Regions from separate parts of the Paenibacillus sp. FSL H7-689 genome, predicted to be linked through region 2. Evidence: riboswitches for the same ligand, from Rfam matches in the RefSeq annotation. Region 2 holds a riboswitch; each other region holds the start of a gene.

What was found. Region 2 has a riboswitch for cyclic di-AMP ahead of C170_RS05865 (C40 family peptidase). Riboswitches for the same ligand answer to the same signal wherever they lie in the genome.
Region 1: linked by a shared signal. The riboswitch ahead of C170_RS11655 (C40 family peptidase) and the one ahead of C170_RS05865 (C40 family peptidase) in region 2 are both predicted to bind cyclic di-AMP.
Region 3: linked by a shared signal. The riboswitch ahead of C170_RS14940 (hypothetical protein) and the one ahead of C170_RS05865 (C40 family peptidase) in region 2 are both predicted to bind cyclic di-AMP.

What each region holds. Positions count from the first base shown of each region.
Region 1 covers NZ_ASPU01000015.1:161,017-164,023, forward strand. The annotation lists gene pelA (pectate lyase) at 1-645, opposite strand, end outside; cyclic di-AMP (ydaO/yuaA leader) riboswitch at 1,074-1,205, shown strand; gene C170_RS11655 (C40 family peptidase) at 1,211-1,675, shown strand; gene C170_RS11660 (carboxymuconolactone decarboxylase family protein) at 1,749-2,078, opposite strand; gene C170_RS11665 (hypothetical protein) at 2,220-2,438, opposite strand; gene C170_RS11670 (hypothetical protein) at 2,558-2,887, opposite strand; gene C170_RS11675 (xanthine phosphoribosyltransferase) at 2,985-3,007, opposite strand, start outside.
Region 2 covers NZ_ASPU01000009.1:28,590-31,596, reverse strand. The annotation lists gene C170_RS05870 (GNAT family N-acetyltransferase) at 1-462, opposite strand, end outside; gene C170_RS05865 (C40 family peptidase) at 818-1,288, opposite strand; cyclic di-AMP (ydaO/yuaA leader) riboswitch at 1,292-1,429, opposite strand; gene C170_RS05860 (hypothetical protein) at 1,675-2,526, opposite strand; gene C170_RS05855 (M1 family metallopeptidase) at 2,537-3,007, opposite strand, start outside.
Region 3 covers NZ_ASPU01000015.1:848,892-851,898, reverse strand. The annotation lists gene C170_RS14945 (glutathione peroxidase) at 1-407, opposite strand, end outside; cyclic di-AMP (ydaO/yuaA leader) riboswitch at 779-954, shown strand; gene C170_RS14940 (hypothetical protein) at 1,070-1,468, shown strand; gene C170_RS14935 (HAD family hydrolase) at 1,709-2,392, shown strand; gene C170_RS14930 (Nramp family divalent metal transporter) at 2,497-3,007, opposite strand, start outside.

The DNA.
Region 1 (3,007 bases), on a different contig from region 2:
CTCTCCAGCTGTCAGCGATGGCACTTCGTAGATTCTTGCGCTCGCTGGTTTAAGAGAGCTGGAATCATGTTGTTGTCCCCATGCTGTCAGCTTACCACCTGAAACGACCTGTGTATTCAGAATCGCCTCCACACCTTTGGCAACTGAATTTTTACTGCGGTTAGCAAGTGTACTGTCGATAAATGAGAAATCACCTTTGCGTGCCGCTACTTCATCCAGCATGATCATTACATTAATCATGGCATCATCATTGTAAGTGATGTGCTTGTGGTATCCGGAGCTTTGGTAAACTTGTGGCCACCCGCCGTTTGAATACTGCATGTTGATCAAAAAGTTAATTCCTTTGATTGCAGCTGTGGAGTAACGCGGATCATTCGTCTTTTTAAATTCCTTCGCCAATCTTCTAATTTCTGAGTATGTAGCCTTGTTGTCTATCGTGGACTTTGCCCACTCTCCACTTGTCTGTTTATAATCTTTTCTCCAACCTCCATCCGGCAGCTGGTTCTTCAAAATATCAGAAATACTCGCTGTAGTACCCGACGCATCTGCAGCAGATACCGTCCCTACAGGGAGAACTGCCATTCCAACTGCTGAGAACACCATCGTACATGCCAGGACAAAAGTAATTATTTTCTTCGCTTTCAAATGTAACACTCTCCTATGTTCGTTTTTATAAATCTTCCACTTCTACTTTACCTATGATACGCGTCTCTAAACCTCCTTTATTTGTATTTATCGCATAATAAAATCAATTTTAATCCAATATGTGGATTGGATAATCAGATAATATGCAAAAAATCGATTTTTGTCAATATATGCAACTCAATGAATATAATCTCTCTAATTCTACATAAAGGAATAGTTCTTTTAACTCATGACAAACCTATCTATTTATCCAAATTCGTCTTAAACGAATCAATAATGACGTTTTTGTCATGAATGATACCCCAACTTGATCCCTTTTTTCATATAAAAACCTTAATTCCGCTAACATTGAGGTATTAAGAAAGGGTTTAAATGGGTTTGACAATTACGCATTTATGCAATATAGTTTCAAATAGTTACAAAAACTTAATTATTCATTGCCGAGTTTCATGTTTGAAAACGGGGGAACCAATTTGGGTGAATTATTCTTATACATAGGAAATATAGGGAACCTTCTACCGAACCCTTAGCTAACTCCGTAGGCATCGAAGGGAGAACATTGATTTTGAAAAAACTGATTATCTCCATTTTTGGAGCAGCTGTATTATTTACATCCGGGGCAACAAGCACAGAGGCAAGCAGTATCAACTCCGTAGTGAACAACATGACAGGTATTCCTTACAAATGGGGTGGCACAACTGTAGCCGGCTTCGACTGTTCTGGTTTTATGAGATATCTTTTCAACAAATACAGCATTGAATTACCACGTACTTCGCAGCAGCAAGCCAAAGCAGGTACTCCCGTTTCCAAGAGCAATGTTCGGACAGGTGATCTGGTGTTCTTTAATACAACAGGCAAAGGCATTTCACATACAGGTGTATATATCGGCGGCGGACAATTCGCTCATGCCTCCAGCAGTAAAGGTGTAAGCATCACGAAGTTATCGAATCCATACTTCAATGATCGTTATGTAACAGCACGTCGGGTAACTGGACAGTTTATGTATGATAAAATGTTAGGTAAAATGTGATTCACATACAAAAAGGCATCGGTTATTAACCGGATGCCTTTTTTGCACTTAAAAATTTATGTTGCATTGCTTACTAATGCAGCGCCTTCTGCACTCGCATCGCACCCTGAGACAGGGCATGTCCTCCACCAACAGCTCCGGCCACGGCTACGGTCTCCATGATCTCCTGATCAGTTGCACCCTTGGCACGGGCTTCTTCTACATGGTAGAAGGTACATACCTCATTGTTGGCGAATAATCCAATGCCAAGCGCAATTAGCTGTTTTGTCTTCGCATCAATCACGCCAGGTTGGAAGCATTCTCCGGTAAACTCATGATACGACTTCACCACACCTGGCAGCACATCGCTTAATGCTCCAATCTGATCCTTGTAGGCATGAACTTTATCATTCATCAATGTCATGGCTTGTAGCACACCCTCTCGGCTATAGTTACAGATCTTCCTCACTGTACCTATCTTCTCTCCCGAGTGAGCCAATTATGCCAAGAAATCATGGTAATTCCAAACATTTAACGCTCATGGCCCTGCCATAATTACAAGCTGTTACTCACTAAGTGGACTCTGGCGCGGCTCGCTGAACAGCTGATAGCTGTAACCTCGGTCCAGCTTAACTACACGTCGATTCTGACGACGTATAAGTACCTGCTCGCCATCCCAGGCAACCACAATCCCCTTCACGTCGTTCGATTCCAGCTCGTCCCGTACGACTCTAACTTTCTCACCTGACAGACGCAGGGCGTCCAATTCTGTATCACTAATCATCTTCATGGCTCCTATATTTCAAATTTATTTACAAAAAGAGACCTAAATGAAAAGTCATTTAGGTCTCACGTGACTGTATTGGACTGTCATGTCATTCGAAATTATGTCCCGACTGAAAGTTACCGCTGCGCGTGCTCTTTGCTGTCGTTCTTCTCGAACCAAAAATCAAGCACTTTGGCGGACATCACACGTTCTTCAAGGTACTCCACTTGATGCGGTGTAAATTGTTCTTTCCAAGAGAAGGACAACTCTTCGCACAAGCCTACAATCGTCAGTAATTCTGACCAGGCAACATAGCGTTTGTACCAGAAAAATTGAGGATGTTCAATCATATAGGGATAAAGGTCATCGAATTCCGTATGTTTACAATCCAGGGCACGTTCAAAATGAACTTTCGATTCCGCCAGCTTATCATTAAAAAATTGTTCTGTTGCCGGTTGGTTCCCCATGGTGTTGCCTCCTCTCCCTAACATAACCCCATTATAAATGAAATCGGCGGTCATGCAAAGGCATAGTTCAAAAAATAGGCCCTATTCCTTTAAAATGTCACATTTCGTTATCGTCAAATT
Region 2 (3,007 bases):
AAAGGGCTTCAAGCCGCTGGGGGTCTGTCGTTCGTATGTATCCTGGGTGACAAATCCACTCTTCAGATAGACTTGAATGGCACGAGCATTCCAAGTGAGTACTTCCAGATCAATCTCATTCGTGGGATTTCGGCGAATAGCTTCTTGTACAATGGCAGTGACAAAAGCTGTCCCTTGACCCTGACCACACAGCTCTGGATGCATGCCAAGGCCAATCCGGGTTACCCCTTGAAGTGGGAAGTATTGAGCAAACCCACATATACGATCGTTCTGATCCAGGACGATCGCATATTGCTCCTGCCGCAGCTGTGCATCTCCGAATTCCACTTCCAGAGCTTTCATCTGCTCCCAGGGGAGCCAGCTGTAGATATTGTAAGGCGGATCATACTGCCAACTGCAGATAAGCTCCGCATGTTCTTCTCGCATGGGTACAACGTGAAACGTCACAGGGGTTTCCTTCATACACCTGCATGCTCCTTTCCTTGAAACAGAACTCTTTGTCCACTCTACAAAAGAGATGTTCATTTAGCAAGTCTTCCTTCCCAAGAAAAAAAATGAAACAAAAGTTCCGGTAATTTCGTTTATATTATAACGGGATGGGTAAAAACATCATAAGGGCACGGACGAACGAACGCAAAATGAACCTGTTGATGTCGCAGGATATGCCCCGAGTATAACTTGCAACATGAATAAGGATTGAAGCACAAAAAAACCGCCGGATACATTCCTGCGGAGAATGTACCGGGCGGTTCTGTTATGCTTCTTGCTTCGTTCCAATATGGTTAATGGTTACAGCATCATGTTGCTCAGCTTGTCCCTAGTCAAGGGCCAGTGATTCATATGCGTCCGTGCTCATAATCCGTTTTGCGCCAACATAACGATTGGCCCAATAGTTTTCACTCAATGCACTGATCGTAACGCCTTTGGAAGAAGAGGAGTGTGCGAACTTTCCATCCCCTACAAAGATTCCTACATGGGACACGCCTTTACCTGTTGTATTAAAGAACACCAGATCGCCAGCTCTCATCTCCATGCGGGATACGGAATCGCCCATGTCGAATTGGGAACTGGATTGGCGTGCCAAATCAATACCCAACTTGTCGAATACATACCGGGTAAATCCGGAGCAATCAAAGCCGTTAAGCGTTGTTCCCCCACTTTTGTATGTAGTTCCCATTGCTGAATCAATTACTGTGTCCATCTTTGAATCTGCGAATGCGCTACCTGCACCAAGCGATAAAGCGAATGTGATGCTAAGTACAGCTGCGGTTAATTTCTTCTTGAACAAGAGATATTCCCCTTCCAATGCCTGCGAGGTTAGCTTAAGGATTCGGTTGAAGGTCCCCTATGATCCCTCTGTAGCAAGATCAATTCACCCATAACTGGTTCCCCCGCTTCCCAGGTGCCAGGAATTTGGCTATGCTAGTTATGCACCTGCGAAATCAAGAAATGACGATTTAATTTTAAGTAGTTACAAATATGAATGTAAAGATTACAAAGTTGTTACTAAAAACTCACTGCGATTATTGTAACAGAGGAGTACGGCTTTGGCAACGTTTAGCAACAAATTTAGCAAAAAAAACCTCGACCTTTGACGGGGAAAGGTTGAGGTTTGCCTATTTATAAGTACATATTAGGCCATGAGTTTAACATGTGATGGTAACAATTTTTAAACTATCTGCTCTCGCCTTTGGATATTTTGGACTGCCATAATCGGAAATGGCTGCATATTTTCCACAGACTCAATAGACATCTGGCAAGTGGATACGTCTGTTGTAGTATAAGTCCGGTCAGTCCAGTTAATAACCATGAGGCTGTAGTGAATGCCCCAAAGACGAGCAGGTGTACTCCGCCCAGCAGTAATGCAATGCCGATTACAGCGATGAGATGACGCAGTGCAATCCAGAGTGCTTTGAGGGTACCGTGAGCCCCGCCTTCTCCTTCTGGTGCCGAAACACCGAACTGCATATAGAGTATGACATGGTGGATGATCCAACCATATACAATCCAGGCAGCAACATAAGGTATGCCAGGTAAAAGTAATTGAAGGGAATGAAATCCGTCCATGAGAATCGAGTAGAGCTTCGGTATGAGCCAGTAGGCGGGCAGAAGTATCAATAATGTACGTATGGTGTGGAGCAGCAGCATCGGTTTCCACAGATTTTTGATTCCGCGGACAAAGGGAATGCGCTCTTCTGTAGAATTAAAGTGCTGAAGTGAGTAGAGCAGTCCTGCCTGAATGAGGGGGCTGATCAACATGCGAACCAGCAGCATGCCCCCGAGAATCCATAGATAACGATGAACCTCCGGATGGGTAGACAGGTTAAGTTGACTTTCCATTTTGAACAAAAGTGTACTCAGCTCACCGGCATCAGCATCTGGATAGCGAAGGAGCAGTGGGATGACGGCCGATTGTACCATTCGATAGAAGAAATATCCCCAAATGAGTTGATAAAGAAATAAGAGTGCGGCAATGAACATATGCTGACGGACGAGAAACCAGCCTTCACGTATTTTCGCTTTCACCGTTTCCACCTCACCATGACAGACCTCCGAATATGGCTTCTATTAGTTTGGTTACACTCATGCTCCAGCGGGACTTCGTCTGCTCATCCAGTCCGGATTTCAGGAAATTGTTCATATGGCGGTTCTCCAGCACGATCGAGTACAGGGGATCGGTCATGGCCCAGGATACGGGGGATGTGTGAGTTAATTTGTAAGTGATGCGATCTTCTTTGCCATTCCATTGCTTGGTGAGGATATGCCCGTCTTCAAAAGCAATGCGAATAGGAACGGCGTTGTAATCACTCCCTTTTTTTGCGATCGTCACGGATGACTCGTACAATGTTTGACCGTCTTTCTGTACGGGCGTAACACGAATCTTCTCTACAGCAAAGTCAGCCATCCCGTTACTATAGACGTATTGATCAAAATAATCAGACCAGGAAGTGCGGGTCACTTGTTCCACAACGTTTTGAAAATCAGCCGAAGTGGGATGTTTGAAGCG
Region 3 (3,007 bases), on a different contig from region 2:
ACCTGTCCGTTCTGATCCACGAGGAATTTGGTGAAATTCCATTTGATTGCTTTGGAGCCGAGCAGGCCAGGAGCCTCTGTGCTAAGGTGTTGGAAAAGAGGGTGAGCGCTTGAGCCGTTCACATCAATTTTCTCAAACATGGGGAAACTCACGCCATAATTCATCTGACAGAACTCGGCAATATCGTCGGAAGATCCTTTTTCCTGTGCAAACTGGTTGCTTGGGAAACCAAGCACTTCAAATGGAGCATCTTGAAACTTGTCTTGCAATTCTTGCAGACCTTTGAATTGAGGGGTAAGGCCGCATGAGCTTGCCGTATTCACAATCAGGAGCACTTTGTCACGGTAGTCGGACATTTCAACTTCTTGACCGCGAAGGGTATTCACTTTGTAATCGTAGACTGTCATCTAAATCGCCTCCATTTATTTACTCTTATATCTTCTATTATATTGGTTGCAATTAAATATTGCAAAACTAATATGGTGTTAAAAGAATCAAAACAGGCAAGTTGTGCAGAATACGTGAATGAATTGCGAAGTGATTTACGCCAGAGTGAGAATTAGATAGCCTTGAAGAGATAGATAGAGTATAACTTTGTTGTAAGCGTTATTATGGATAGGAATTGGCAAAAATCTGCCGATTTGGTGATCTGGGCGGACTTTACACCGACATGGCACGGGTGTATGATTCATAACGTAATTTCAATTTAAACTAAAATGTACTTGAAAAACGAAACAAACGATAATATCGCTCGATCTTACCTTAAGATATACGAACGATGTTTTAATCGCTGAGTTTCCATTCATTAATGAATGGGAAACGGGGGAACCAACGGAATGCGCTGTCCAGGACAGTGGGCATTCATGGGGTGAATTTTCCGGTGACAGCCGGAAATAGGGCGACTCTCGCGCCCGAATCCGTCAGCTAACCTCGTAAGCGTTAAAGGGAGAGGCAACAAGCCGTACGCTGGTTCATGGTGTTTTCGCCATGGGTTATTTAAGAAGCGTTCGGGAGGCCTTGGTCCCCCACGCTTCTTTTTTGTTGTCTTTTCACGCCAAGGGAGGAACGAATGATGGATACTGAGATGATCTTAGTGACTGCTCCAAATGAAGCAGGACGCAAATTTATCAAATTGCTGATGTACAAAAAAATGCCGTTTGCCGTTCTAACCAACAGTGCAGGGGAAGAGCGCAGACTCCGTAGAATCGGAGTAGAACATGTCATTCGCATGAATACGGCTGCAGCTCAAAAATGGTTTTTGCCGCAGGGCAGCGTAGGCAACGTGTTTATTTTCGAGAACAGCCTGAATCTGACCTGTCGTTATTTACAGATCTGCCGTTCATGGACATCGAAATCCCTGTGCGTCATTACGGAGCAGAGTCATCCTAAGGGCATCTATCGGGGCATGGGCGCAGACCGGATTGTATATTCGCTCAATGGGGAAGTTGGCTTTCTCCTCAATGGTTAATGCCATAGCTTGTGATTGCTCAGGTGTAAGGTGCCTGTTATAATTGAATGTATTAGAATCAATTTCAGAATTTACTCAAGGTATTATGAAATTGATTCATCGATAAACGGAAGTTTGAGGAGACTCATGCAGGATGGTGAGTCTTCTTTTTTATGGTTTTAAAGGTAGTTCAAGACTTTTTGAACACGAACTTTTAGATTAGGATCAGGAATCACCTGTGGCTTACAAGGAGGAATTGGCGTGCCGGATGTAGGTGGATTGAAATGGTTGTTTTTTGATGTTGGAGATACGCTGGTGGATGAATGGGAGCCGGTTGATGATATTATCGGACAGTTTGTCCGTGAAGCTTGTGCTTTGGGGTATCCGGTGAAGATTGAGGCGGTACGCGAACTGTTCGCGAACTGTTACCGAAAATATGAGCAATGGCCTATGAGAGTGGCAATTCGCACATTTGTTGAAGACGAGGGGCATCAGAAACAGATTCAGGACAAGCTGAAGTTTCAAAAAGATCTTGAACGTCCTTTTCCTTCAGCAGATTCCGTTCTTCAGCAGTTGTCACGGCATTATCGCATTGGCATTATTGCCAATCAGAGTCCTGGAACGGAAGAGAGACTGGAGAGCTACGGCTTGCGGAAGTATGTTGATGTTCTGGCATGTTCGGCTGAAGAAGGAGTGTCCAAGCCAGACCCTGAGTTATACGCTGTGGCCTTGAAGCAGGCCGGTTGTGAACCGGAGGAAGCCGTCATGATCGGAGATCGGATCGATAACGACATTATACCTGCTCGGAATCTGGGCATGCGTACGATTCGAATTATGCAGGGTTACGGAAGATTCCAGCCAGAACTATCGGATGACAACCGTGCGGATTGGACTGTTGATTCATTGGATCAACTCCTGCCGTTACTGATGCCAAATCAGGATTAGATTCAGATGGTTGTTTATTGGATTGCAACAATAAAGGCTGATCAACTGGGTATAAAATACCGGAGTTGATCAGCCTTTTTAGTATTTAGCCAATTAAAATGAGATTAGAACAACCGGATCGTCTGAATGATCAGATATACATTCAGCACAACGATAATCGCGGCAATGACCCATGAGATGATTTTGAGCCACAATTTGTTGGCGAATGCACCCATGCTTTTTTTATCACTTGTGAACATCACCAGGGGAATTACAGCAAAGGGCAATTGAAGCGACAGCACGACCTGACTCAAAATGAGCAGTTCTTCTGTGCCATGTTCTCCTGCAATGGCTGTCACAATTACCGCCGGGATGATGGCGATCAGACGTGTGACCAGTCTGCGTAGCCATGCCGGAATTCGAATGTTCAGGAAACCTTCCATAACGATCTGCCCAGCGAGTGTACCTGTAAGGGTAGAGTTCTGACCTGATGCTAACAGCGCCACACCGAACAGAATACTTGCAACCGTAGTACCTAATAGAGGTGTCAGCAGATGATAGGCATCAGCGATCTCAGCAACCTGCGTCATACCAGCACTGTGGAATACAGCAGCAGATACAATCAGGATGGCTGCA